3 regions of the Geobacillus uzenensis genome follow, and region 1 is predicted to be linked to each of the others. Evidence: riboswitches for the same ligand, from Rfam matches in the RefSeq annotation. Region 1 holds a riboswitch; each other region holds the start of a gene.
The links. A riboswitch is a leader RNA that binds a small molecule or an ion and turns the genes downstream of it on or off. The one in region 1 is predicted to bind cobalamin.
Positions count from the first base shown of each region.

Region 1 (9,783 bases):
AGCCAACGGACATGAAGGGCATTCCATTCAATAGAGCGCCGAATCGGAATGACGGTAAACAGCTGCAGCGCCAACAGCCAACCGTTCCACATCTGCTTCATTGCGGCCACCGCCCTTTTCTCACCCGAACGAGGCCGCATTCAACGACTGCGGCGGCTGCCGCTTCCGCGACCAGCTGTTGATGAAGCCACCCGAGCGTTTTCATATAGTGAAACGTGCCAGGATCAGCCGGTACGCCGCCGGAAAACAGCTCGTTTGAAACGATGACAACGGCTCGGCAGGCATCCGCTAAGCGCCGCACGTCATCGAGCAGCCGGCGGGCGATGGCGAATGACGTCTCCTCCGTTCGCCAGCTGTCGCCGCTAAACAGCTCGTTCGCCAGCCACACGGTTAAGCAATCGATGAGCGCAACGTCGGAAGGATGAAGCGACCGGGCAAGTCGGCCGAGGCGTGCCGGCGCTTCCCACACCGTCCAATGCGTTCCGCTGGCAGTGCGCCGCTCTTGATGGCGGCGGATGCGCGCCGCCATTTCTGCATCCGCCGCCCGTGCAGTAGCGAGATAATGGAGCCGGCCGCCGTGGGCGAGACACCTAGCGCACGCTTCCGCCGCTTCGCTTTTGCCGCTGCGCACCGCACCGCTCACAAACACGATCATCCATCCCACCCCATCAAGGCTTCGAGAAGCCGGTCGTTTTCGGTCTGTGTTTTGACCGCCAGCCGCACGTAGCGGCCGTCAAGCCCTGGGAAATTCATCGTATGCCGGGGTACAATCCCTTTCTTTAATAAATGGAAGAGCAGCGCCTCCGTCCGCCCTGACCGCGGACGAAGCAAGTAAAAGTTGACGACCGACGGCGAGACGTCATACCGTCCGGCAGGAAGCATACGAAACACCCGCTCCCGCTCGGCAGCCAGCCGCTCTTTTGTCCACTCTACAAACGGCTCCATTTGCAAAAAGCGGATTGCCAGCTGCTGGGCGACTTGGCTTGCGCTCCATGGCGGTTGCCGCGTTTTTAACGCGGCAACGATCTCCTCATTGGCAACGACATAGCCGAGGCGCACCCCTGCTAAATGATGGATTTTCGTCAATGATCGGAGCACAATGAGACGCGGGTGGCGGTCCAGCCAGCGCACGGCGGTAAACCCGCCGCACCAAAACGGATAAAACGCTTCATCGACAACGATATACGTACCGGCTTGGCCGGCCGCATCAATAAACGACCGAAGTGCATGCTCCGGCACCGCCGTCCCGGTCGGATTGTTCGGATGGCATAAAAACACGATGTCCCGCCCCGCCGCCCACGCTGCCGCCTCTTCCATATCATAGGAGAAGCCGCGTTCTTCCGCGGCCATAAACGCCGCTACCTCGCAACCGTAGGCGAGGCAGGCGCGCCGATACTCAGAAAACGTCGGCTCCAACACGCCGACCCGCCGGCCGGCAAACAAGGCCGCCAACAAATAAATCGCCTCAGCCGCTCCATTCGTCATGAGCACTTGCCCACGCTCAATCCCTTCCTGCCTGGCGATCAGCGCCACGAGCGCTTCCGCTTCTAAGTCAGGATACTCACTAGCCCAGCGGATCCACTCTTTGCTGTTCGGCCAGGCGGAAGGCGGCAGCCGGTACGGGTTCGTATTGACGCTGAAATCAATGTACTCAGCTGGAGGCGTAAGTCCGCACCGCTTATAAAGCGCGTGTGGATTCGCCCCATGCGCCGGCCAATGCAATGATCATCCCCCCGATCCATAGCAGCAGCGTAAAAGCGAGCACCGTCCCGGCCATGATGCCGACCGCTCGGCGAATATGAACAGAGCGAAGCGAGACGTCCGGGTCTCCGAGCGTCGGCCGCTCGGAGACGATGCCGCCGTATGTGTTTGTCCCGCCCAGCTGAACACCGAGCAATCCAGCCATCGCAGCCTCAAGCCAGCCGCTGTTGGGGCTCGGATGGCGCCGGGCGTCGCGAAATAACACGGCCAAAGAGCGGCGGAGGCGGCGGCCGCCGTAGGCAAAAACCATTACGAGTGCCGTCAGCCGCGCCGGAATATAGTTCAGCACATCGTCGAGCCGGGCGGCCGCCCAGCCAAATTCGCGATACTTCTCGTTTTTGTAGCCGATCATCGAATCGCACGTGTTCACCGCCCGATACAATAAGGCGAGCGGGGCGCCGCCAATGGCTGCGTAAAAGAGCGGGGCGGTAATGCCGTCGCTCGTGTTTTCCGCCACCGTCTCCACGCAGGCGCGGGTGATGCCGGCTTCATCGAGCCGTTCGGTATCGCGGCCAACGATCATCGACAGCGCGCGGCGCGCCTCCGGAAGATCGCCCGCTTCAAGCGGCCGGCGCACATCCTCAGCCGCCTCAGCAAGGCTTTTTGTCGCAATGGCTGTAAAAATCAGCACTGCTTCGACCGCTGCGCCAATGTATACTGATAAGGCGTAGCCGATATGAACGATGAGCGCAGACAATCCATAGACGACAGCCAGCACGGCGGCCACGGCCGCCACTCCTTTAGCCCGGCGGCCGCCTCCTTGATTCCAACGCCGATCAAAATAGGCGATGAGCGCTCCCATCCCGCGCACCGGATGCGGCAGCCAGCGCGGGTCGCCAAACAGCGCATCAAGAAACAATGCCAACGTCAACGCCGCCAGATGGGTCATCGTTTTCCCCTCCGCCACTCATAGCGGTCGAGCGCCTCGGCCGTCGCCTCATACACAAGCCGGCCGAGCGCGCGGCCAAGCTCGGTCGCCGTCCCGGCATAAGCGAACGTCCGTCCGGTTTGCGTCGCCGCCACTGCGAGCGAATCAGTCGACGTTCCGGTGGCGGCCGTTCCCGTTTCCGGGTCGTACACCGAGCGGTCGGCCAGCGCTTTCGTCTTCGCCTCCGTCGCTGTCATCACCGCCTGAACGAACGCCGCCTCAGTCAGCGTCCCGTCGATGACGACGACCATATTGATCGTCCCCGGCTTCGCCACAATCGGCTGATGCTGCCACGCCCGGGCGGCGTCAACCGCATTGCCGACGCCGGCCGTCACCATGACCGCAACCGAAAACGCTTCCCCATCTTTCTGACGCCAGACGGCATCGCGCACATCGACGGCGGTCATCATGCCGATCGTCCGGGCAACGGGAAATCCGTGCTGTTCCAAATAACGCCGCATGTCTCCTTCCGCATCGCGGCAATCGTAGTCCAAGCCGACATGGCGGTTGACGAAATGGGTCGCCCATTGAAACCCGCCACCGACAAGCGCTGAGGATAACACGCGCAGGGGGGTGCGAGCGGCGAGAACGACAGCGTCATCGAGAAAAGACGGGCGCATCCCGCCGATGGACGGCGCTTTCTCGCGTTGATGTTGCGGCACAAACGAAAACATCGGCTTCGCTGCCGCCGGGTGTGCTTGGCGCACGACCGGGGCGGCAAACACGTCATTCAGCAGCTCCGGCGTCATGACGTCCGCCGGCGCGCCGAGCGCGGCTGTTTTTCCTTCTTTTAAAACGAGCACTCGATCGCAATACAGGCTGGCAACGCTCATGTCGTGAAAGACAGCGACCACCGTCAAGCCGCGTGCGCGCGCGGCTTGGGCGAGCTGGTCAAGAAGACGAACTTGCCCGCTTATATCCATATGGTTGGTCGGCTCATCCAACAAGAGCAGCTGCGGCTCTTGGGCAAGCGCCCGAGCCAAATAAGCCCGCTGCCGCTCGCCGCCGCTTAACCGCTCGAGCGGCACATCGATTTTGCCGGCCAAACCGACAGCGGCAAGCGCCTCTTGAACGGCGGTTTCATCCTCTGCCGTCCACGTCGGAAACAAGCCATGCTGATGGGCGTAGCGGCCGAGCGCCACCGTTTCTCTCACCATATAGCCGTGCGCCGTTTCCGCCGTTTGCGGCAAAACGGCGGCCAACCGCGCCCATTGCTTGGCCGACAGCTCGGAAAGCGGCCGACCGCTTATGGCAATCTCGCCGCTTGCAAGCGGAAGCTCTTTGCTGATCAATTTGAGCAGTGTCGTCTTCCCGCTCCCGTTCGGCCCCAAAATGCCGAACAGCTCCCCTTTTTCAACGGAAAACGTCACGCCGTCAAGCACTTGTTTCTGTCCGTACCGATGCGATACGGCACGCACGTCGAGCATGGTCATCCCATCTTTCGTTTCGTTTTTCGGAAAAATAGGGCGGCAAACAGCGGGGCGCCGATGAGCGATGTAATGACGCCGATCGGCAGCTCGCGCGGCTCAATGATCGTCCGTGCCGCCACATCGGCAAGCACAAGAAACGCTCCGCCGTACAAGAGCGACAGCGGCAAAAGCACCCGATAGTTCGGCCCGCACACAAGCCGGACCATGTGTGGAACGACAAGCCCGACAAAGCCGATCGTTCCCGACACCGACACTGCCGCGCCGGTGAGCAGCGCGGCCGCCGTTAAAATGATGATTTTGCGGCGTGTCACATCGACGCCGACGTGAAGCGCCGCCGCCTCGCCGAACGCGAACGCGTTCAGTTCGCGGCCGTTGGCGATAAGCGTTGCCGCACCAACGAGAAAAAACGGCAACAATAGCCCGCTATACTTCCATCCGCGCATCGCCACGCTCCCCATCAGCCAGGAGATGATTTGCCGCAGCTCCTCGCCCGTCAAGGCGATCATGAGCGAAATGAAGGCGCTGAAAAAGGCGCCGAAAATAATGCCGGCTAAAATGATCGTCTCGACCGACATTCGTCGTTCAACCATGCGGGTGAACGTCAAGACAGCGGCAAGTGTCGCCATGCCGCATAAAACGCTCACGATCGGCAGCGTAAACGTGCCGAGCAGCGGCCATTGCCAGCCGAGAAAAATAACGAGCACCGCCCCGACGGACGCGCCGGACGAGACGCCGAGCGTATACGGGTCGGCGAGCGCGTTTTTCAACAATCCTTGAAACGCCGCTCCGGCCAGCGCCAAGGAAGCCCCGACCAAAAAGGCAAGCACCACGCGCGGCAGGCGAATCGCCATCACAATCGGCACCCAATCCGCCGGAATGCCGGCTGGAAGCGGCATCCCGAACCATTCGGCGGCGAGAATGCCGATAATAGAAGAAAAGGGAATCGACAGCGACCCGGTCGATATCCCCACGAGCAGTGAAAAGACAGCCGCAGCAGCGGCCACGATATATATCCACGTTTTACTTAAACACATCCGGGTAAATGGCTTTGGCAAGTTCCTCGACCCCTTCGACAAGACGCGGACCCGGCCGGCTCACTAGGTCGGTGTTGACATCATACACCCGCTTGTTTTTCACGGCCAGCACGTCCTTCCAAGCGGCGCGCTCAAGCACTTGTTTCGCCCCGCCGTATGTCGTGATGATGACATCCGGCTTGTATGCGACCGCTTGTTCCTCGGTCACCATCGGCCAGCCTTCTAAGCTGCCGGCAACATTTTTAGCAGAAATTACCTTTAGCATCTCGTCCATAAACGTTCCTTTGCCGGTCGTATACAGTTGCGGCGGCGGCGACACTTCAATCCAGACATTCGCCTGCTTGTCAGCCGGAATTTGTTTGGCTTTTTCCTTCACCTCCGCCAGTTTCGCCTTCATGTCATTGATGACTTGCTCCGCTTTGTCCGCCGTTCCGGTCGCCTTGCCGATGAGTTCAATCGACGCATACACATCGTTAAACGACGCGGCGTTATGGACAACGAGCACGGTGATGCCGGCGTCTTTCAATTGCTGCAGGCCGTCCTTCGAGTTATGGGCGCTTGATGCGTGAGCGAGAACAAGATCCGGCTTCAGAGAAATAATTTTCTCGACGTTAAATTCCATGCCGCCGATTTTCGTTTTCGTTTTCACATCCTCTGGATAATTGTCAAAATCGCTGACGCCGACGATTTTCTCGCCAAGTCCCAACGCGTAGGCGATTTCCGTATTGCTTGGAATGAGCGAGACGATTTTTTGCGGTTCTGCTTTGATCGTCACCTCTTCCCCAAGCCCGTCTTTCACCGTCACCGGAAACGCCGTTTGTTCCGTTTTCGGTTCTTCTTTTTTCGCAGGCTCGGTGCTGCCATTCGCCCCGCCGCAGCCGACGAGCACGGCGGCCAAAAGGAAGAACACCGCCACCACCGCCGGCCATGTCCAACGTTTCATCCGTCATTCCCCCTTCAGTGATGTATGTACAATAAAAAACGCCCATTCCGCCTAAATCTGGGAATGAGCGCGAAACAGACCGCCAATGGGCACAACAATGCCCTGTACGACTGTTTCCGCGTCTCACCCCCCGAAGATTCGGAAACTGCGGCAAGCAAGGCAGGTCTACTGGCTCATGCTTCATCCTACTCTGAAGCCTTCCCGTACGGAAAACAGCGCAAGCCATCTGTCCGTACAGTGGCGATTTCATTTCGTCCGCATTGACAGTTGCGGGGACAGCTCCGGATTCCCACCGGATTCCCTATTAAGCCGTTTCGGCACCTTGCTGCGAGTTGATGAATTTGTCGGATATGGACATTTTTATAATAATGCAGCGTTTAGCATTTGACAACTATGAATTTACAGCAGGTTGGAGGGAAGTCGTCACCTTCCCACTCTTGCAGACAATCGAGATGGATTCATAACCCATGTTTCATACGGAACAGAGCATTCCCTTTTCATCGCATCGAGCACCCGCGATTTCAAATGCGGCCATGTCACATATTCATCAATATTCGACTCATCGATCAACACAAACTTCGCCTTTTGAATTTCCTCAGGCTGGGGAGAAACGTTTCCTTTCACATATGTCGCTTTAAATACAATGTTTATGATATTTTTAGTTTCATTGTAATACACGCCGCTGACCCCGATGAGACGGATGTCAACGCCAGTCTCTTCATACACCTCGCGATGAACGGCCCGATCGAGCGGCTCGCCTGGTTCAACTTGTCCGCCCGGCATTTCCCACGTATCGGAGCGGTCATAGCTTTTAACAAGTAAAACCTCTCCCGTGTCATTCGTAATATAGGCTGAAACGGTGATAATGGCTTGTTGGTGTTTATCCATCAAGCTCTCCTCCTACATCGCGGAATGATCCTAGCCCTCTCCTGCAGAAAAAAAGCAGCTGCCCCATCTATACTGCCATCTTGAAAAAAATAAGGAAAATCCGTGGTGCTAGTTGAACATTAACGCCTCACGTGATGACACAGCGCAAGAGGGACAAGATCTCCACAACAGCATAGGCATGATGTTGTCCGTGCCTCGCTAGTTGGTGACGGATCTATTAGAAAAACTCTATTTAACGGAAAAACGGAGCAACCGACAACAACAGTTATATCGAGAGCGTTCAGGGAACATCTCCCTAGTGAATAAGTTTCCAATGACATACTGATACCCTGCTCGTTCCGAAGTAAAACAAAACAACTTTCCAAGAATATGAATGGCGATTATGACCCATTTCCTTGCTTTAACAAATGACGATTTCAGCGCTACAATACATTTAGAGCCGCCAGACAGTTGCGCTGATACCAAGAACAAGATCGCCGTATATTGCTTTTGAATTTCCGCTTGATCCGTTGTAAAATGAAGACGCTCTTGTATGGGATTTCTCCTTTCTAATGTTAGGTGAGCACTTTCATTTTAAAAGGAGATTTTCATACAAGGACTATTTTTATGCTCGTCTGATTTTATCTAGCACCACGGGTAATGCCGTAGTTTAAGAAAAAGTCAATCGCCCCGGCCGAGAACGTAAACCCGTGGTGGATGTCAAGCATTGTCGCCACTGCGAGCGACAAGCCGGTCAACACGGCATGGACAACGTAGAGCAATGGCGATAAAAACATGAATAGAAACTCAATTGGCTCCGTAATCCCGGTTAAAAACGACGTCAACGCCACGCCAAGGAGCGCGCCGGCGACCGCTTTGCGACGCTCTTTTTTCGCCGCCGCGATCATCGCCAGCGCTGCCGCGGGCAGGCCAAACATCATGATCGGGAAGAAGCCGGCCGTGAACTACCCCCATTTAATTTTCTAGCGAAAATTTGAAGTGGGGGCTTCCAAAGAAGTTTGACTGCTTCAAGCAATCCTTATTCTTTGAGGCGTGTCCACTTCGCCGCTAGAGCATAAGACACTCAGGTCTACAGCTTTACAACCGGAATTGGGAGCAGGAAGTCCTGCTCGTCTTCCCATCCTTTGGCGCCAAACGGCGGGGAGAATGGCCTCCAAAATTCGACATGTGGGAAGTCTATGCCCCATTAATTCACCGGCCTTCTAGATTAATATTGCGTTGTAATGTTTCCGCATAGCCAATGACAAGTTTGCCAATTTGATTTTCAATACAGTAGTTAATGATGTAACGGCAAGTCTTGTTGATATAATCATTCACTTTATTATTGCGTGTAGTCATATTTTCCTTGTTTGGCAAGACTGATCAAACCAAAGAAAGATTTAAAGGCTTCATTGACCTTTTTTAAAATTTGCTGTGCCATGTTGCTGTTTAACAGCTTATAGTTTTCGTTAGTTTTTGCAAGATGATCGTTTTTCTCATAATTAAGAAATTCCTTGTGTTCAAAATAGTATTGTCTGACATTGTACAATCCGACGTTGTACATGTTCTTGGCAATATGGCACAGTTCTCGAAGAGTCAAGTATTCTTCTTTGGTCAAACCATTTAGCTGTTGTTTGATACAAAAATACATGTTTTCACCTCCCATCTAACTATATGATACTATATTTTACTGAATCTATCCTATTTTCAGCAAAATATAGTTAAGGCGATTCATCTCCCACTTACTCCGCTTCGCTTCGTTGAAGTGGGAGTCTTCTCGCCTAATTAAGATAAATCAGGCTGGCCGAGCCGAAGCAACAATCCAGCCGCCGGCAAAACAGCAATCGGCAGCATTAACGCTTTTCCGAGACGCTGCAAAAATCCTAACATAACCATTCATTCCTCCCTTTTTATTTTCGCCGTTCCATTTCAACAATGAATTTGTACCGATCACCGCGGTACACCGATTTGACGACTTCGAGCGGCCGGCCGTCATCAAGGTATGTGCGGCGCTCAAGCAGCAGCACCGGCGCCCCTTCTTTCACCTGCAAATGCTCGGCTTCCAGCTTGCGGGCGACAGATGCTTCCAGTGTTTGAACAGCAGAACCGATGATCATCCCTTTTTCTTTTTCGATAAATTCATAGACGGAACCGCTTACAACATCACGCGTCAGCCCGAGAACAAGATGGACGGGAATGTAGAGCGTCTCCAGCGCCATCGGCGAACCGTCGGCTAAACGGAGGCGGCGAATTTCGTAAAGAGCGTCCCCTTCCTTAACAGCGAGCCATTCAGCCAGTTTCCCGGAAGCCGGCACCGTTTCAAAGCCAAGAACGATGGTGTCCGGCTCCATGCCGCGCGCCCGCATATCTTCGGAAAAGCTCGTCAGTCCTTTCAACGGCTGCTCGATTTTTTCCGCCGCGACAAACGTCCCTTTTCCGCGCCGGCGAATGAGGTAGCCGTCGTTGACCAAATTGTTGACCGCCTGGCGAACGGTCATCCGGCTAATATGATACGTTTCCGCCAACTCGCGCTCCGACGGGATCATCTCCCCCGGCTGCCACTCCCCTTTTTCAATTTTCTCCTTCATATACTGCTCGAGCTGGTAGTAGATTGGTACAGGGGATTGTTTATCAATCATGGAACATCCACCTGCCGTTGTTCCTTCGGAATGAGTGACAGCGCCTTTTGGTCGGCGATGATCGTCACGTCCGGATGGAGGTGAAGCGCCGAAGCCGGCAGCTCGGGCGAAACGATGCCTTCGAACAGCCGAGCGAGCGCCGCAGCTTTTTCCTCCCCTGATGCCAACAGCACGATGCGGC
Region 1 is NZ_NEWL01000002.1:589,293-599,075, reverse strand. Features, by position in the region: gene B9L21_RS04580 (adenosylcobinamide-GDP ribazoletransferase) at 1-101, opposite strand, end outside; gene B9L21_RS04575 (bifunctional adenosylcobinamide kinase/adenosylcobinamide-phosphate guanylyltransferase) at 98-655, opposite strand; gene cobD (threonine-phosphate decarboxylase CobD) at 652-1,722, opposite strand; gene cbiB (adenosylcobinamide-phosphate synthase CbiB) at 1,679-2,650, opposite strand; gene B9L21_RS04560 (adenosylcobinamide amidohydrolase) at 2,647-4,122, opposite strand; gene B9L21_RS04555 (FecCD family ABC transporter permease) at 4,119-5,153, opposite strand; gene B9L21_RS04550 (ABC transporter substrate-binding protein) at 5,140-6,096, opposite strand; cobalamin riboswitch at 6,237-6,436, opposite strand; gene B9L21_RS04545 (NUDIX hydrolase) at 6,520-6,987, opposite strand; partial or broken gene B9L21_RS18250 (IS982 family transposase) at 7,110-7,518, opposite strand; partial or broken gene B9L21_RS04540 (PTS transporter subunit EIIC) at 7,623-7,928, opposite strand; gene B9L21_RS18245 (transposase) at 8,176-8,322, opposite strand; gene B9L21_RS04535 (hypothetical protein) at 8,306-8,614, opposite strand; partial or broken gene B9L21_RS04530 (PTS N-acetylglucosamine EIICBA subunit) at 8,755-8,853, opposite strand; gene B9L21_RS04525 (GntR family transcriptional regulator) at 8,874-9,602, opposite strand; gene nagB (glucosamine-6-phosphate deaminase) at 9,599-9,783, opposite strand, start outside.

Region 2 (9,783 bases), on a different contig from region 1:
TGAACGATGCAGACGTTTCGATATTCTTCGCCGGAACGGAGGCGGAGAAGCGCCGCTTCCACCGCGCCGCCGACTTTTCGCTCGTTGGCCAAAATCGCTTTCATATCGCGCAGTCCGTTCATCGGAATGCCCATGGTGTCTCCCCCTTGTCCCTAGCCAAGATGGCGTTTTCGCAATTCCTTTTACTATTATGATACCAATCATTCATTCGGATGTAAATGAGATTCATTTTCAAACTAACCATGTAATTTAAAGGAGATGTGTAAAAAAATGGGTAAAACATTCACGGTCGGCTCACTGAAGCCTGCCGTCCGGCCATCGGAGCGCTCCATTTCTGCCGCGCCGCCTAAGCCCGATGGGCCGTCCGCCGTGCGGCCGTCTGTCATTCAAATCGAACAAAAAGGGAAAACGTTCACCGTGCAGCCAGCCCCCGGCGTTTCGCTTCTTGACGCCGCCCTAGGACAAGGTGTTCTGCTCGATCACAAATGCAAAAAAGGAACGTGTGGCCGTTGCATGGTCACCGTTCTCGCCGGCGCTCACCTTCTCGCTCCGAAAACGCGGCGCGAGCGCGAAAAAACGGATCAACCAGCCAAACGGCTTGCCTGCCAAGCACAAATCCAATAAGCCGAGCGCTATTTTAGCACGATCGGCTTATTTTTTCCCATGCAACCGCTCCCACCTACTTTCTCTCATTGCCTGACTCTTTACGCCATGGTATGATGGTGAGAAATACAAAAAACGGAGGGGATGCCTATGAGAACGGTCACCTTAACCGACGTCTTTGCCCATCCGATTGCGCAAAAATATTTAAAACGATCCGGCCTCGCCCACGCCATCACCGCGGCGTACCATGCCTACCACCTTGCCCTCCGCCACGGAGTGAACGTCGACTTGGCGACAAAAGCGGCACTGCTTCATGATATCGGCCATTACACATGGTACAAAAACGGCCGTTGGGACTACGAACAATACCGGCAAAACGACATCCATGCCATCAAAGGGGCCGAGCGCGCCCATAAGCTGCTGATCCGCCTTGGCGAACATCCGCAAAACGCTAAGGAAATTGCCCTGGCGATTTTGCTTCATACCGATTCCTACCTTCCAGAAGGAGAATGGAAACGAACGCCGCTCCAAGCCATCGTCAAATGGGCCGACGAAGCCGACGAGGAGCCCGGCGGCCGCCACCATTATCGAACGATCAGCGACGACTTAGCGTGGAAAAAAATCCGCCAGCTCGACGAACTCGTCAGCCGTCAGCACGCCCAAAAGTGGCTCGGAGATATCATTTGAACAGTTGCTTTAATGTCGTCATTTCCCGTAAACAGGAAACGAGATATCGCCACAAACCATGTCTGCTCTGAACGGAAGCAGCTCACCCTTGAATCAGGTGGGCTGCTCGCGCGCCAGCAACACCAAGTCCCATCCCCATTGAATGATACATCGTTCGCTCACATTTCAAGACTGCTTGGCATCATCTGTCCTGCTAAAACGCCCGCTGCTGTTCGTTCAAAACTCATATTTCGCAATCTTTGCATAATATACAAAAAACAACCTCAATATTCACATAAAAATAAATGTTTTTCCAAATATTGTAAAATAACTAATTTTTATTCGTTAAAATCAGGCTTACTTTGAATTTTTATTCAGGGTGCGAAATGTAGGTCAAAAAACGGCAAGTCAAGCAAAAGGCGAACGGCCTTGCCTGACAAAAAAGCCACGCTGACCGTTGTCAAACGTGGCTTCTCTCATTTATAACTCATCAAATCCGTTGTCCACTTGCACTTTCGTATACTGGCGTGGTTTTTGCTCGAAGAAGTCTGATTTGCCAAGGTCAACTTCTTCATACGCTTTAATCCAGCGGAGCGGGTTCGTCCGGTAGCCGTCAAACGGGCGGTCAAATCCGAGCTGATGAGCGCGGACGTTGGCGTAAAACTTAATGTACGCTTCCAAATCAGCCAAGTCGATGCCATCGATGTCATTCCCGATGATTTCCCCGGCCCATTCGATTTCCAGCTCAGCCGCTTTCGTAAACGTTTCACGGACAAAATCGGAAAGCTCCGGCGTCCGATACTCCGGGTATTCGTTCAACACTTCTTTGAAAATTTTCGCAAACAAATCAACATGAATGTGCTCGTCGCGGTTGATGTAATTGATCATCGTGCTCGTCGCCACCATTTTTTGCTGGCGCGCAAGGTTGTAGAAGAACGCAAACCCTGAGTAGAAAAACAGTCCTTCTAAAATGACGTCAAAAACGATGGAGCGCAACAAGTTTTCCACATTCGGCTCTTCCGCAAACGCCTTGTAGCCGTTCGTCACAAAATCGTTCCGCTTGCGCAGCGTCGGTTCGTTCCGCCAAAAGTCGAATACTTCATCTTGCTTCGCTTTCGGCACAAGGCTCGAGAGCACGTACGAATAGGAATGGTTGTGAATGACTTCCTGCTGGGCGAGCATGATCATGAGCGCATTGATGCTCGGGTCCGTAATGTAATCAGCGACACGTCCGGCGTAATCGGTTTGGATGCTGTCAAGCAGCGCTAAAAGACCGATGATTTTCAAAAACGCCTCCTGTTCGCGGGCGGTCAGCTGCGGAAACTGCTTCACATCTTGGGCCATATTGATTTCAAATGGCGTCCAAAAGTTGGCGAGCATTCGCTTATATTTCGCATACGCCCATGGGTAGGCAATATCGTCCCAGTTCAACACATTCGAGCAGCGGCCGTTGATGATGCCCGTCGAACGGTTCGGCGCCTCCGGATCCATAATCGGTCGTTTGACTAAGCCGATCGTCATCGTCCATTCCTTCCTTTCGTTTTCTAGTATCATGTGCGCGGCCAACCTCGGACGCCCCTCCCGCACAAGGAAGGGAAAGCCCGACCAAAGGCGTTTGTTGCGCCCCATGGTCAGCTCGCGCAAGAATCGCACTCGTCGATCGTCCCCGATGTCGAACGCACGTAATACGTCGTTTTCAGCCCCGACTTCCACGCCGTCAAATGCAAATCGAGCAGCTCTTTTGCCTTAATCGTGTTCATGACGTAGAAGTTAAAGGAGATGGCTTGGTCGATATGGCGCTGGCGGGCGGCGTTTTGCTTGATGCTCCAACGTTGGTCGATATGGTACGCCGATTTGTAATACCATGTCGTCTGTTCGTTTAAATCCGGCACCGTAACGGGAATCTTATAATCTTTCTTTTCCTCGGCGTATACTTTTAAGAAAATGGGATCAATGCTCGCCGTGCTGCCGGCGATGATCGACGTCGATGTGTTCGGGGCGATGGCCATGATATAGCCGTTGCGCATCCCGTAGCGGGCCACATCTTGCTTCAGCCGATCCCAATCGAGTTCACCGTGGCTTTCGTAGCCGCGCCGCTCAAAATAAGCGCCCGTCTGCCAGTCCGACCCCGGAAACGCCGGGTAGCTCCCTTTCTCTTTGGCGAGCTCCATGCTCGCTTGAATCGCCAAATACGCGATCGTTTCATACAGCTCGTCGGCATAGCGGACCGCTTCGTCCGACTCCCAGCGAATGCCTTTTAACGCCAAAAGATGATGCCAGCCAAAGGTTCCAAGCCCGACAGCGCGGTATTTTTCGTTCGTCAGGCCGGCCTGCAGCACCGGAATATTGTTTAAATCAATGACATTATCGAGCATCCGCATTTGAATCGGGATGAGCCGCGCCAAAACCCCATCGGTCACCGCCCGCGCCAAGTTGATCGACGATAAATTGCAGACGACAAAATCGCCTGGGATTTTCTCAATGATGATCATCCCGTCTTTTACATATTGCCGCTTCGTCACCGTCGGGCTTTGGTTTTGCGCGATTTCCGTGCAAAGGTTGCTGCAGTAGATCATCCCGAGATGGCGATTCGGATTTTGCCGGTTCACTTCATCGCGGTAAAACATAAACGGCGTCCCCGACTCGAGCTGGCTGCGCATGATGCTTTTCATCACTTCGATCGCCGGCACTTTTTCTTTCGACAGTCTTGGTTCGTTGACACATTGCCAATATTTTTCCCGAAAGCTGCCGCTCCCTTTTTCCTCATCATAAAAGTCTTCCAAGCTAAATCCCATCACCTTCCGCACTTCATGCGGATCAAACAAGTACCAGTCGCCGCGCTGTTCGACTTGCTCCATGAACAAATCAGGGATGCAAACGCCGGTGAACAAATCATGCGTCCGCAGCCGTTCGTCGCCGTTGTTGAGCCGCGCATCGAGAAACGCAAAAATGTCTTTATGCCACACATCCAAATAGACGGAAATGGCTCCCTTTCGCTGTCCTAACTGATCGACGCTCACCGCTGTATTGTTCAGCTGCTTCATCCACGGGATGACGCCGGAGGAGACCCCTTTGAATCCTTTGATGTCGCTGCCGCGCGACCGGATTTTGCCTAAATAGACGCCGATGCCGCCGCCCGATTTCGATAAATTGGCGATGTCGGTGTTGCTGTCGTAAATCCCCTGCAAGCTGTCATCGACCGTATCAACAAAGCAGCTCGACAGCTGGCCGTATGACTTCCCGGCATTGGCAAGCGTCGGCGTCGCCACGGTCATGTATAAGTTGCTTAACGCCCAATACGCTTCCTTCACGAGCTCAAGCCGCCGCTTTGGCGGTTCATTCGCCATAAGCGTCATGGCAATGACCAAAAACCGCTCCTGCGGCAATTCATACAACCGCCGCTCATAATCGCGGGCCAAATACCGATCAGCGAGCGTGCGCAGCCCGATATACGTAAACAACAAGTCTTTGCCTGGATCAAGAAATGAGCCAGCCGTCTCGATCTCTTCTTTCGTATAACGCTCAAGCAATAGCGGGCTGTACACCCCTTGTTCCGTCAGCGCAACAAGCAGCGAGTAGAAATCGCCATACCGCTCGCGTTCATCGTACCCGCGCTGCCGCGCCGCTTCACGGTACAATTGCCGCAAATACAGCCGGGCGCACACAAACGTCCAGTCCGGCTCATCTTCATCAATGTAAGAAAGTCCTTCCAAAATAGCCGTTTGGTGCAGCTGTTCTACCGTGACGGACTCCTTTCGACTGAGAAGCTGCCAAACACGCTCGACGTATTCATCAAGCGACAGACGGCCGAATCCAGCGGCGGCTTGCCCAATCAGCGACGCAAACTCTTCACGTGAAAAAGAAACCGGCTTCCCTTGGTCATCGATGATGATCATTTTCGTCAATGCGGTCATTCGTTTCCCCTCTCCTCCATAAAAAAATCCGCTCGGGCAGGCGAGCGGATGAAACGACAGACGGAAAAAGGCAGACGAACCCCTTGTTCTTTTCCCCTATCGTTTCATCTTCTCACACCCCGAAGAACATGAAACGTTCCAAGCAAGGCAGGTCTCCTGACTCGTGCATCGTCCTACTTTGGGTCCTTCCCAGCGGCGCGCTGAATGGCTCTTGCCGCCAGTGGCCATCCCATTTCGTCCGCACATACAGTTGCGGGGGCAGTTCCGGATTCACACCGGATTCCCTATTAAGTCCTGATGGACACCGTTGCTTAGCAGAACAATATGTAGTTGTAAAAAAAGACCTCAAAACCAATATATAGTAGTTTAGCATCCTGATGGAACAAGCATATACCAAAACCGGGAAAATTGCAAGAGCGGGAGAAAGCAAATTTTCTCTTTCGCTTCGCCAAAGGCAAGGAAACTGTCCGCACCATCGAAAAAGGCGTTCTAGGTGTCGCCCTTAGAACGCCCTGTCGTTTCCCTGCTACACCTCCAAAACAGACGCTGGCCGCTTCTCGTTTTGTACGGATGGAGCAAAATCGTACTTCTTTTCCACATAGACTTGATGCCAAACCATAAACGCCAAGACCGTCCACAGCTTGCGGCTGTGGTCCGCCTTGTGGCGGGCATGTTCATCCAGCAGCCGATAGAGCACGTCCTTATGGAACAGATGATCAGTTTCGCTTTCGTGGATGAGCTGTCTCGCCCAGTCATACATTTCGTTTTTCAGCCAGTGGCGAATCGGCACGGGGAACCCTAATTTTTTCCGGTTTAACACATGATCCGGCACGATGCCCTCGGCCGCTTTGCGCAAAATATATTTCGTCGTACCGTTGGCTATCTTCATATCAGGGGCGATTTGCCTAGCAACCTCAAATACCTTTTTGTCTAAAAAGGGAACGCGCAGCTCAAGCGAATGGGCCATCGTCATTTTGTCCGCTTTGACTAAAATATCGCCCCTTAGCCATGTATGAAGATCAATATACTGCATCCGGTTGACGGGCGGGTCATGAAGCGTTTCGCGGTAAAACGGAGCCGTCACCGCCGTATATTCGCACCCTCCTCGGTACGTTTTGAGCAGCGCCGCTTTTTCCTTTTCGCTATAGATTTTGGCATTGCCGACATACCGCTCTTCAAGCGGCGTCGTGCCGCGCTCCAAAAAGCTTTTTCCTTTCATCCCGTCCGGAAGCATCTTCGCGATCACCCGCAACACCGCTTTTACGATGTTTGGCATGCGCGCAAACAGCCGCAACGACTCTGGTTCGCGGTAAATGTTGTAGCCGCCAAACAGCTCGTCCGCCCCCTCGCCGGAAAGCACAACCGTGACATGCTTTCTCGCCTCACGAGCGACAAAATACAGCGGCACAGCCGCAGGATCGGCAAGCGGATCGTCCATATGCCACATAATTTTCGGCAGCTCTTCCATATACTCCTGCGGTGAGATGACATAGCTAATGTTGTCTACCCCAAGCTTCTCTGCGGTTTCTTTTGCGACATCGATTTCACTGAACCCTTCCCGCTCAAACCCGACGGAAAATGTCTTCAGGTGCGGATGGAATTGTTTCGCGATGGCGACGATGAACGATGAATCAATGCCTCCCGACAAAAACGCACCGACCGGCACATCGCTGCGCATATGGACGTTGACCGAATCAAACAGCGCATCGCGGATTTTCTTTACAAGCTCCTCTTCCGATTGGCGAATGGGCTCGAAGGATGCCTTCCAATAACGATGAATGGTGAGCGGTTTTCCGACTTTTTTCTTGAGATAATGCCCCGGCTCCAGCTTGTAAATGCCGGCCGACATCGTCAGCGGCTCAGGGACATATTGGAATGTTAAATAATGCTGCAGGGAGTCGCCGTTCAGCGATTCCTGTCCGAGGGCCAGCAAGATGCTTTTCTTTTCCGAAGCGAAAAACGTGCGATCTCCTTGCTCCGCATAAAAAAACGGCTTAATGCCGAACGGATCCCGCGCCGCAAACACCGTTTTCTCTTGCTTGTCCCAAATGACAAACGCAAACATCCCGCGCAGCTTTTCGACCGCTTTTTCTTTTTCCGCGCTGTAAAGGGCAACAATCACCTCGGTATCCGAATGCGTCGCAAACGAATATCCTTTCGCCGCCAGCTCTTCCCGCAATTCAAGATAGTTGTAAATTTCCCCGTTAAAAATGATCCAATATCGATCGTTTTCATAAGACAGCGGCTGATGTCCCGCCTCCAGATCGATGATGCTCAAACGCCGAAAACCAAAACTCACGTAGTCATCAAAAAAATACCCCTCATCGTCGGGGCCGCGATGGGTAATCAGGCGGTTCATCTCCACCAACGTTGTTTTCCATGTTTGCTCAATCGCTCTTGGGCGATCATGAATACAGCCAATAAAACCGCACATGGCGATGATTGTCCCCCCCACTTTGCTAAGAAGAATCCAAAAACAACACCAAAAACCTTTTTGTTTAAAACTAAAATGATTTATACAAAGACACTTTCATTCTATCGTACACAACATCAAGTTTCAAAAACAATCTGTTTCCATTTTTTCAGGAAAACTGCTTGCAAGATTTTCAGTTTCTCATAATATTAACGATAAAATATGGAGAAAGTGTGAATTTCACTATTTTTGCACATCGATCTGTTACTATAAAAACACACACGTGTTATAAAGGAGTTGAGAATGGCTTGTTAGCGTTTATCCTTTTTTTGACTTTTCTCATCGTTTCCCTTTGTTTTGTTCTCTTGAGAAGACCTCTAAACGGGAGGATGGATCAACTGTCGCTCGGATTGTATATTTCCTGTTTCTTGCTATTGGCCGCCTCATTATCCTATTATGCAAGTTCGGCCCAGACAGGCGATGCCATCAAAGCCTTCATACAGAACAGAAACAGCAGAGAAACCAATCCGTCCCCCAGCAATCAAGCAAAGGAGGCGAATCGATCAGTTGCCTCTTCAAAGAAACAAGCGCTAAGGACATCCGTCCTGATTGACGCCCCCCTTTTGTCTCAGCTTCCGGAACTGCCGAGGGGATGCGAAGTAACCAGCTTGGCCATGCTCTTGAATCATGCGGGCATTCGCGTCGATAAGATGACGTTGGCGAAACAAATCAAGAAAAATCCTACTCCGTATCAAGTGCGAAATGGCCAAGTGTTTTACGGCCACCCAAATGAAGGGTTTGTCGGCGATATGTATACGTTATCGAAGCCTGGATACGGCGTGTACCATAAGCCGATCAAGCAGTTGGCTGAGCGGTACTTGCCTAACCAAATCATCGACTTAACAGGGCAATCGTTTGAGAACATCTATACATACTTGGCCAAAGGCACACCGGTTTGGGTGATCACCAACACCACCTTTCGTCCTCTTCCTCCCTCTGCCTTTCGGGAATGGCAAACCCCGCAAGGCCCGATCAAAATCACGTACCGGGAACACGCGGTGCTCATTACGGGATACGATGAGCAGTACATTTATTTCAATGATCCATTGACCGCTGTCAAAAACCAAAAAGCGCCGAAACAAGACTTTATCGACGCTTGGGTTCAAATGGGACGGCAGGCGATTACCTACCACCGTTAGACATCGGTGAATCCGAATCGCTTGCCTTTTTTTACATTTCAGTTGAACGATTTTCTCCATACATTTTGCACATCTATTTTTTATCATATCATTGCATCTCCCACTACAAGCTTAAGGAGGGAAAACGACATGAAAAAATGGCTGCTTGGCGCCATTTTCGCAGGAGTAGCAGCGATTGGCGCAGCTTGCTCAAATCCATCTTCCATGCAGGGACACGACATGTCCGGCATGAATATGGAAAAAGAAAATACTTCCGCTGAAACGAGCAAGCAGCAATTGCCTTTAGCAACCAATACAGAAGTATTATCCGGGAAAGAAATTCACCTTACTGCGAAGGAAGCGTTATTACCCATTAATGGTCAAATCAAACTCCCGGTATACACGTATAATGGATCCGTGCCTGGTGCACAAATCCGCGTGAAGCAAGGAGACAAAGTAAAAATCGTAGTAAAAAATGAATTGCCGGAACCGACAACGATTCACTGGCACGGCTACCCTGTTCCAAATAACCAAGATGGAGTACCGGGTGTCACGATGGACGCCATTAAACCGGGTGAAACGTTTACGTATGAATTTACAGCAACCGTGCCGGGAACGTATTGGTATCATTCCCATCAAAAAAGCGCCGAGCAAGTGGACAAGGGATTATACGGTACATTAATCGTAGAACCGAAAAATGAAGAAAAAGTCGATCGAGATTATACACTTGTGTTAGATGAATGGATGAGCAATCCGGATGAAGGAAATATGGATATGAGCGGCATGGATCATAGTAATATGAATAATGGAAATAGCTCTGATAATCAACAAATGGATATGAGCAGCATGGGCCATGATATGAGTATGTATGATATTTTCACGATTAACGGGAAAAGCGGTTCCGCTGTCCAACCTTTAAAAGTGAAGAAAGGCGAAAAGGTGCGGCTTCGTCTGATCAACGCAGGATACATGGCCCACAAACTTCACCTGCATGGTCATGAGTTTAAAA
Region 2 is NZ_NEWL01000006.1:854,977-864,759, forward strand. Features, by position in the region: gene B9L21_RS11745 (hypothetical protein) at 1-134, opposite strand, end outside; gene B9L21_RS11750 (2Fe-2S iron-sulfur cluster-binding protein) at 271-624, shown strand; gene B9L21_RS11755 (HD domain-containing protein) at 754-1,290, shown strand; gene B9L21_RS11760 (ribonucleotide-diphosphate reductase subunit beta) at 1,750-2,790, opposite strand; gene B9L21_RS11765 (ribonucleoside-diphosphate reductase subunit alpha) at 2,901-5,183, opposite strand; cobalamin riboswitch at 5,312-5,507, opposite strand; gene asnB (asparagine synthase (glutamine-hydrolyzing)) at 5,710-7,617, opposite strand; gene B9L21_RS11775 (C39 family peptidase) at 7,905-8,795, shown strand; gene B9L21_RS11780 (multicopper oxidase family protein) at 8,925-9,783, shown strand, end outside.
Region 2: another riboswitch for cobalamin. It lies ahead of B9L21_RS11765 (ribonucleoside-diphosphate reductase subunit alpha); the one in region 1 lies ahead of B9L21_RS04550 (ABC transporter substrate-binding protein).

Region 3 (9,783 bases), on a different contig from region 1:
TCCCCACTCCTTCCAGAATCGAACAAACAGCGGCACGTCCAAACGGACAGCGAGCAGCTGACGGCGATCAGCAAAAACGTCTTCCGGTGCTCCTTGCTTGACAATCCGGCCTTCGTGCATGACGGCGACCCAATCGGCCCATTGCCAGACGAAATCCATATCATGCGTGGCAATGAGCACGGTCGTTCCCCTTTGATGAATGACATTGATTTGCCGCAAAAACTGTTTCGTTTGATGCTGGTCCAAATACGCTGTCGGTTCATCCAACACAAGCAAGTCCGGCTTTGTCACCATCGCCGAACAAAGCGTCAGCCATTTTTTCTGTCCGAGGCTAAGCTGGTGGGTGGGGCGATCGAGCCAATCACCGAGCCCGTATTCATCAACAAGCGTCGACAAAGCGGTTCTCATCTGTTCTTCATTGACCCCAGCGTGAGCGAGGCTAATCGCCAATTCATCGCGCACGAGCGGCGCAATCAGCTGATGTTCCGGATTTTGAAAAACGAGGCTGACTTCGCGCCGCCAGCGCCGCCAATCGGCCCCGCGTTCATACATGTTGCTCCCTTTCCAATACAGCGCGCCTGACTGCGCCCGCAGCAATCCGTTCAGATGAAGAAACAGCGTCGTTTTGCCGCAGCCGTTTGCGCCGATGAGCGCGTATTTTTTTCCTGCTGGAATTTCCCAATCAACCCCGTTGAGCACATCACGCGAGGAATCATAGGCATAGCACACTTGTTCCATCCGCAGCAGCAACTCTTTCACCCTTTCCACCAAATCAACCCGAGCAGCAGCACGATCAACGCGGCGCCGGCTGTCATGTCAATGGTGTGTGGTTTTGTTTCCAACGGCTGATGCCGATAGACAAACGAATCGATTCCCCCGCGAGCGGCAAGCGCACGCCCGAGCGCTTCGTACGATTGCCCGGCCTTCAGCCACAATTGGTACATAAGCATCCCCCCATGCCGCCAATGTGTTCCTCCATTGCGGGCGCGCAACGCCAGCCACAGCTCAACCGCTGCGTGCTCAAGCAAAAAGATGAAGCGGTACATCAGAAAACAAAGCTCGATGACTGCCGCCGGAAGACGGCAACGCCGCAGGACGGCAAACCATTCCGGCGCCGGCGTAGTGATCAGAAGGAAAAACAAACAAGACCACGCCGACAAAGAGCGAACGGCCAGTTCAGCGGCTGGCCGCAGCTGGCTATAGGCAATGGATAACCGAAGAGGAAAAGAAATAGAAACGATCATTGTCAATAAGCTGACTCCTAAAAAAACCGAAGCGGCGGCCATTGCTTTTCCATACAGTGAAAACGGGACACCGGCCCGGCCAATGATCCAATACGTCATCCCCGCCATCATGAGCAACTGTTCGCGCCAGCTGCTCATCATCCCAAGCACCAACAAGATCACCGCCATCGCGAACTTCCATTCCGCTCGCCACGTTCGCAGCCGATTGTCGTAGGCGAACCGATCAAACTCGCGAATCATGCCCGTTCTTCCGTTCCGATCGCCCTTTATACAGGCCGATCACGTAGCCGATGACGCCGGCGCCAAGAGCGGCTTGCAGCGAGAACAGCAGCGTTTCCACTTCGCCGCCCGGCGGGGTGAAAATCGATTCAAACCACGGCCGATAATGCGGAGCGAGCGTTTGAATCGCCCGTTCCGCCTGGTCGTCGGTGCCGCCAAATTCCGAGCCGCGCGCCCACCAAAGCGGAAGGAGGATCAACACCAAGACGAAAGCGAACAGCCACCGGTTTTTTTTCATCGAATCACGCCCCCTTTTCTCGTTGGAATAGCGGAGAGGCTTGGTATGAAGCAAGCCAGTTCCAGACCATCACCGTCAAAATGCCTTCTGTCACCGCCAGCGGCACTTGAGTGATGGCAAAAATACCGGCAAATTTCAAAAACGAAGCGAGCACGCCGCCCTCTGGGGCCGGAAATGCCAAAGCCAGCTGGACGGATGTGGTCACATACGTGGCCAAATCGGACAAACAAGCGGCCAAAAACAGCGCCATCCGCTGCGATACGAAACGGCGGCGATGCAGCTGATACACAGTAAACGCAACCAATGGCCCAACGACCGCCATCGACAAAGCGTTTGCCCCCAATGTCGTCAATCCACCATGAGCAAGCAGCAAAGCTTGGAACAGAAGAACCATCGTGCCGATAACAACCATCACCCATGGCCCAAACAACGCCGCCCCGAAGCCGATGCCGGTCGGGTGGGAGCTACTGCCGGTGACGGACGGAATTTTCAGCGCCGACAGCACGAACGTAAACGCCCCGGCCAATGCCATGAGCAGCTTTTGCTCCGGATGCTCTTTCAGCGTGCGGACAAGACGACGTAAACCAACCAAGAAAAAAGGAAGAAACAATCCCCACCAAAACAGCGCCCATTTCGCTGGCAAAAACCCTTCCATAATGTGCATCGCGTACGCTTCTTGTTCATTCGTCACGAAGAAATAACCCGCCAATAACGCCGCGATGGCAAGCCAACGTCTTGTTCGCATCGTTTATCGATTCACCTCCTTCTGTTCATTGGCCGTTTTCCGCTTCCCAACCGGCGCTTCGCTTTCCCCTGCTGGCGTCCATCTGCATCCTGCCTCCTCATCAAACTCATACGTCGCCCATTCGCGAATCGGCGCCCCTTCGCAAAGATGGATGCGCACCACCTCCCGCGCCTTTTCCGGTGTCATCAGCCGATACCAGACGCCATCCGGGTAGACGATCAGCACGCACGCGTCCTGGCAGCGGCCGTTGCAGCGCGTTCTTGTCGTATGAACGAGATCGTCCAATCCAAGGCGGGCGATCTCTTCACGCACCGCCAGCGTCACTTCCTCCCCGCCATGGCGCAGGCACGTCCCGCCGTTGCAAATCAACAGATGATGCCTCATTCCCCGCAAATCCCACGTCGCCATCCAATTCCTCCTTTTGCAAGATTGGTAGAAATGAAAACCTTTCAGCTTCGCTCAAAGAAAAATAAAAAAGCACCTCTAGCGCAGAGGTGCAGAAAAATGCGTACGAAGCCAAAAATAAGCCAAACGAAGCCTCATTCAGCCATCATTCTCCCGCACGTCTGCCTATATTCCCGTAGGCATCCGTCCGATGCAAACAAGGCAGGTCTCCTGACTTAGGATCATCGCTTTGCGGCGCCTTCCCGAAGAATCCTTCAGTGACTTGTTGCCGCAAAACTCCCCATCACAGTGGCGGGTACCGTGACGGCTTTTCACCGTACTTCCCTTTTCACCCAAGCCCTAAGCAGGCCGGGCACCTTGTTTGCCTTTCGCCAATATATACGCTGTCATGGAACAAGCATCCTTTTTCATCGTAGTACAACGATGGCTTCATCGTCAACCGTTTTTTTCCGACAAGTTCGTTCGCGCAATGACAATGCCATCTGCATCCGCATACACATACGCGCCTGGCTCCCAACGGACGCCGCCAAATTCAAGCACGACATCGCGGGCGCCTTTTCCCTCTTTTTTGCTTTTCACCGGGCAAGTGCCAATGGCCATCACGCCAATCGGCATCGCGCTGATTTCTGCGGAATCGCGAATGCAGCCGTGAATGATGACGCCAGCGAGCCCTCTCTCGCAGGCGATTTGCGCCAATCGGTCGCCTAATAGCGCGACGCGGCGCGACCCTTTTCCGTCAACAACAAGCACCGTGCCCGGCGGCACCGTCTCGAGCGCTTCGCGGACAAGCACGTTGTCTTCAAACACGTCAACAGTGGCAATCGGTCCAGAAAACGCCCGCTTTCCGCCGTACGATTGGAAGGCAAGTTCGCACACTTGCAGCTCGTCAAGAAATTGATCGCATAAATCAGCCGTTTTCATCATCATTCCTCTCCCTTCGTTCGTTTTACATTCGCCACCATTCGTCAAAATCCTGCTGCCGTGACGATTTTTTAGCAACCATTCGTTAACTTCGCATCGCGAATGGCATCATCCGCCTCTTTGTCCTACCGGCGTGGAACTGCTTTCAGACGAAAAAACGGCCCCGTGCCGAAGTGGCAGAGACCGTTTTTGCCAGCCAAAGGCCGATCCGCCCTAGCCGGCTTATTCAGCTGGGCTAGCTGGATTCGAACCAGCGCATCACGGAGTCAAAGTCCGTTGCCTTACCGCTTGGCTATAGCCCAACGTCTTTGTTGTCACTTACAGTATGCAGCAAGAGGTCTCCCTTTATGCATCAAAACGAATATCATTTTGCAACAGGCGGCAAAATACCGATAAGGATTCATGTTCCGCACGTTTTACCACATCTTCATCATCTCTTCACAATCGCTTCATTCCAATAAGGTATGATGCAAACAGAAAGGGGGAACGACGTTGCGCCGAATATGGCTCTATGTCGGATTCCTGTTATGGCTGCCGCTAGGCTTAGCTTCTTCGGCTGCTCCACAGCCGTCTGTCGCCCGTGAGCCGATCATCATCGCCCATCGCGGCGCTTCCGGGCATGCACCGGAACATACACTTGCCTCCTACCGGCTTGCCGGCCGCATGCACGCTGATTATATTGAGGTTGACGTGCGGATGACGAAAGACGGAAAGCTCATCGCCATGCATGATACAACGCTCGCCCGGACGACGAATGCCGAAACCGTCTACCCTCACCGTTCACCGTGGCACGTTGGCGATTTTTCGCTCGCCGAGCTGAAGCGGCTTGATGCCGGCTCGTGGTTTAGCAAGCGCTTTGCCGGCGAACCGATCCCGACCCTTGAGGAGATCATACACACGTTGGAAGCAGAACGAATCGACGCCCCTTTGTATATTGAATTAAAGCAGCCCGGCATCGAAAAAGCGGTCGTACAGCTACTGCAAAAACATCATGATTTACAGCGCGGCCGCATCATATTTCAATCATTTCATCCTGAGAGTTTGCAGGCGCTAAGGCCCCTCACCCCGCGCGGCATTCCGCTCATTCAGCTCATCGGAGAACGCGAGACGGCCCGTATCAGCCCGGACGAGCTGCTAGAGCGGGTCGCCGTCTATGCCGATGGCATCGGCTTGCCGCTTTCGCTCGCCAGTAAAGAGTGGGTGAATGCCGCTCATAGCCGCGGGCTCATCGTGCATGTCTATACCGTCAATGCACCGCACGATCTGGCGCGCCTATGCGCCATGGGCGTGGACGGGATCTTTACCGACTATCCCGACCGCCCAGCTCGCATCGCCGCTTGCCGCCGGCCGCCCGACCATTGACTAGCCTTCAGGGAGACGGCCGGGATTTTTGTTTACATAATACTATTATTGTTTAAAAGCAAAATCGTTTCCATCTGATCCGATTCGGTGTATCATTTATGAAAAAGGAGGCCGGATCATGCGGTTCGGTTTTGCCGCGCCAAGCGAGCCGGAGCGGTTGATGGAACGGGTTCAAGAGCCGCAAACGGAGTAACCGGCAAAAAAAGCGGGACGCCATCGGTCCACCCTTGGGTCAGGCGTCCCGTCCCTATTTCCTCTGTTGCCTTCCGTCACCGTTTTGGAAACTGAAAAGACAGCTTCTTGTCGTTTTCATCCCACACAAGGACAGCGTCAAACGTTTTTCCGCCTTTTTTGAATCCTTTGATGACATTTGTTTTTCCTTGTGCCAGCAGCTTTTTCACATTCGCCGCCGAAATCGATTGGCCGAGAATGCGTTTGGAGATCGTAAACGAGCATTTTGTTTTCGCGTACTGGTCACAGCCGTACAACGTTCCTTTGTCGATGACGGTTCCGCCGCAAAGCGGGCAGCGCCCGAGCGGCTCACCGACCGTTTTTTTCGTTTTCGTCCGCTGGATCGAAGCGGTGTCAAGCCCGCTGAAATTCCAGCTTGGCGCAGCGGCGATGGCATCGGTGACCACTTTTTGCGCCAGCTTTTTCACCTGTTCCATAAACGCAGCCGAGGAGGCCGTTCCTTCGCCAATTTCGCTTAAGCGCTGCTCCCATTTCGCCGTCATTTCCGGCGAGGCGAGAATCGTGCCGCCGAGCGCCTCGATCAATACTTTCGCCTTGTCGGTCGCATAGACAAGGTTATTTTTGACTTCAATATATTTTCGTTCCTTCAGCATCGTAATGATCGCCGCCCTTGTCGCCTCCGTGCCGAGCCCTTCCGTTTTGGCGAGCACTTTTTCAAGCGCTTCGTCATCTAAAAACTTTCCGGCTGTTTTCATGAGCGTAATGAGCTGCCCTTCCGTATACCGTTTCGGCGGCTCCGTTTTTCCTTCCTTTACTTGGACGTCCGCCACTTTGCCCGCTTCACCTTGACGGAGCAATGGAAGCACCGTTTCCTTTTCCTCTTCATGCGGGCGAATAACCGCGCGCCATCCTTCCTCAATGACTTGTCTTCCTTTCGTGATGAAACGAGCCCGTCCATCAACCAACGTCGCAACCGTCGTATAGTCGATGATCGCCGCCTGGTAGTGGGCGGCAATCAAGCGGCGGACGACTAAATCATACACGTTCCGCTCGTCGGATGACAGCTTTTCCGGATCAATGACTTGTTCGGTCGGGATGATGGCGTAATGGTCAGTCACTTTCTTCTCGTTTACATAACGTTTATTGTGTAAAATGGAGGGATGCGGCACCGGAAAATACGAAGCGTACGCCGGAAACGACGACAGCTTTTGTAAAATGGCCGGGAACGTTTCCGCCTCTCCCCTAGTCACATGCATCGAATCAGAGCGCGGATAGGAGACGATGCCTTTTTGATAGAGCGACTGCAGCACATCGAGCGTTTTTTTCGGCGAAAAGCGGTACAGCTTGTTCGCCGTCGCCTGCAGCGTCGATAAATTGAACAAGGGCGGCGGTTGAAACGTTTTTCGCTCCGTACGGACGGCGGCGACTTCCGCCCGCTTCCCGCGGCAAAAAGCCGCGATCTGTTTCGCCATTGCTTCGTCCTTGAGGCGCGTTTGGCCGTTTTCATCCGTCCATTTTCCTTCATAGCGCTTATCGCCGATGACAAACGAAGCGACGACTTCCCAAAACGGTTCAGGGCGAAACTGTTCAATTTCCCGCTCGCGCCGGACAATGAGAGCCAATGTCGGCGTCTGCACGCGCCCGACGGAGAACACATCGTTCATCCCGCGCTCCTTCAGCAACAAGCTGTAGGCGCGCGAGGCGTTCATGCCGACGAGCCAATCGGCGCAGGCGCGGGCGTACGCTTCTTCATAGAGCGGGCGCGTCGTTCGCTCATCAAGCAAACGGCGAAACCCTTCCTCGATGGCCTTCGGGGTTAATGACGACAGCCAAAGCCGCTTGATCGGTTTGTGGACGCCGCTCAGGCGGATCACGTTGCGCACAATGAGCTCCCCTTCGCGCCCGGCGTCTCCTGCATGGATGATTTCCGTCACTTCCGGCTTCCGCAGCAGTTCTTTCACAATGCGAAACTGCTTCGCTTTCGCCTTTTCCACTTCGTATTCAAACCGTTCGGGAATGATCGGCAGCGCCTTCAGCGACCACCGCTTCCATTCCGGGCGGTACCGCTCGGGCGGGGCGAGTTGGAACAAATGCCCGATCGCCCATGTCATGTACGCCCCATCCGGAAACAAGTCGTTTGGCAAAATCTCGATATAGCCTTGTCGTTTTTTCGTCCGGAAAATCGAGGCGAGCGTCGCCCCTTGATCCGGTTTTTCCGCGATAATGATTTTCATCGGCTTCTCCCCTTACGGCACCTCATGCCCCATCGAACTTTGCAAAATGGCGAACCATTGCTCACGGGAAAGCGGCAAAGACAACGCCCGCACCGCCCGGTCGATGCGTTCTCGTTTCCCTGAGCCGACAATCGGCATCATTCGCGCCGGATGAACAAACAGCCACGCGTACAGCACTTCATCGACCGTCTCGGCGCCAAGTTCCTGCCGCACTTGTTCCAAGGCGGCTCGCAACCGCACCGCCCGGTCATCGTTAGCGGAAAAAATCGCTCCACCGGCTAGCGGCGACCATACCATCGGCGGCATCCGCTTCTCCAAGCAAAGATCGACCGTGCCGTCTTCGAGATTTTCCAGCCGGTACGCGGATACTTCGATTTGATTGGTGACAAGTGGAAACGGCAAATACGACTCAAGCATCGAAAGCTGTGAACGCTTAAAGTTCGAGACGCCAAAATAACGCACTTTTCCCTCCCGTCTCAGCTTCAAAAACGCCTCGGCCACCTCCTCCGGGTTCATGAACGGATCCGGGCGGTGAATGAGCAGCACATCGATATAATCGGTGCGGAAATTCCGCAGCGACTGCTCGACCGAAGCGATGATATGATCTTTGCTTGTATCATACGACTTCATTCCGTATTTCGATGGCAGCTTAATGCCGCATTTCGTCACGATCTCCATCTGGCCGCGCAAGCTTGGCTTTAACGCGAGCGCATCGCCAAAGCGCGATTCGCACGTGTAGTTGCCATAAATATCGGCATGGTCAAACGTGGTGATGCCGCGCTCAAGGCAAAATTCAATCAGTGAAAGCAGCTGCCCGGCCGAATAGCCCCAGTCGGCAAGCCGCCAACAGCCGTGAATGACGCGGGAAAAAGATAAGTGATCTGCTAATTGAACTCGTTCCATCATCCTCTTCCTTTCTTCTTTTTTGGCTAAAACGTTCCGGTTTGCACATACTACAGACGAGAGGAAAAAAACGGAAAGGATGTGATCGCATGAAGCGCCGGCTCGTTTCGCTGTTCGCGATGTTTCTTTTTGTCATCCCGTGGCCGACGTCAGCTGCCGAAACGGCATACGAATGGAATTTGGCCGATATTTATCCGTCCGAAGCGGAATGGATGCGCGACTATCAGGCGGTGAACAGCGCCTTGCCGAAACTGGAAGCCTTTGAAGGCAAACTCGACGATGCGAAAACGATCGCCAAGCTGTTCGCCCTAAACGAGCAAACAGCCCGCAAGCTTGAAAAACTGTCCCTTTACGCCCATTTAAAACGCGACTTGAACATCGAAGACACCACAGCCGCCCGGCTTGGGGCGAAAGTGGAAGCGCTCGCCGCCCAATATGCGGCAAAGACCGCATTTATCGAACCGGAGCTGCTCGCCCTTCCGGAGCGGACGCTCAAGAAGCTGCAAAACAGCGAACCGCTCAAGCCGTATCGTTATTACTTCACCGAACTGCGCGAACAAAAGCCGCATACGCTCACCAAACGCGAGGAACGGCTGCTCGCCAAACTATCACCGGCTCTTGGCGAGGCGGAAAACATTTATGACCACGCTTCCCGCGGCGACTACGAGCCGCCGTCTGTCCGCATGCCGGACGGAAAAACAGTGACGCTGACGGACCATAACTATGCCGCCCTCCTTCAGCATCGCGACCGCCGTTACCGAAAAGCCGCGTTTGAAGCGAAAGCCAAAAGCTATGAGACGCTCGAACAGACAGCGGCGGCGACGCTGTACGCATCCGTCAAAGCGGACGAGCTGTATGCCGACGTACGCCGCTACCCGTCCGGCCTAGACGCCGCACTCGCTGCCGATGATGTGCCAAAGGAAGTATTTGACAACTTGATCACCGCCGTCCATCGCCACTTGCCGGCGCTTCATCGTTATATTGAACTGCGAAAACAAGCGCTCGGTCTCGACCGTGTCCATAGCTATGACTTATATGTGCCGCTCGCTGGCGAAACGGCGGAATCCATCCCGGTTGAGACGGCAAAAACACTCTTGTTGCAAGGACTTCAGCCGCTTGGTGACGACTATATCGAACATGTGCGCCGCGCGTTTGCCGAACGGTGGCTTGATATTTACCCGCGCCCGAAAAAATACAGCGGCGGCTACAATACGGGAGCGTACGACACCCATCCGTTCATCTTGCTCAATTACAACGGTT
Region 3 is NZ_NEWL01000006.1:2,966-12,748, reverse strand. Features, by position in the region: gene B9L21_RS07435 (energy-coupling factor ABC transporter ATP-binding protein) at 1-759, opposite strand, end outside; gene B9L21_RS07430 (energy-coupling factor transporter transmembrane component T family protein) at 756-1,484, opposite strand; gene B9L21_RS07425 (energy-coupling factor ABC transporter substrate-binding protein) at 1,468-1,761, opposite strand; gene B9L21_RS07420 (energy-coupling factor ABC transporter permease) at 1,766-2,506, opposite strand; gene B9L21_RS07415 ((2Fe-2S) ferredoxin domain-containing protein) at 2,510-2,914, opposite strand; cobalamin riboswitch at 3,094-3,286, opposite strand; gene rraA (ribonuclease E activity regulator RraA) at 3,347-3,832, opposite strand; tRNA gene B9L21_RS07405 (tRNA-Gln) at 4,063-4,134, opposite strand; gene B9L21_RS07400 (glycerophosphodiester phosphodiesterase family protein) at 4,325-5,194, shown strand; gene B9L21_RS07395 (DNA topoisomerase III) at 5,464-7,620, opposite strand; gene B9L21_RS07390 (aldo/keto reductase) at 7,633-8,523, opposite strand; gene pepF (oligoendopeptidase F) at 8,613-9,783, shown strand, end outside.
Region 3: another riboswitch for cobalamin. It lies ahead of B9L21_RS07415 ((2Fe-2S) ferredoxin domain-containing protein); the one in region 1 lies ahead of B9L21_RS04550 (ABC transporter substrate-binding protein).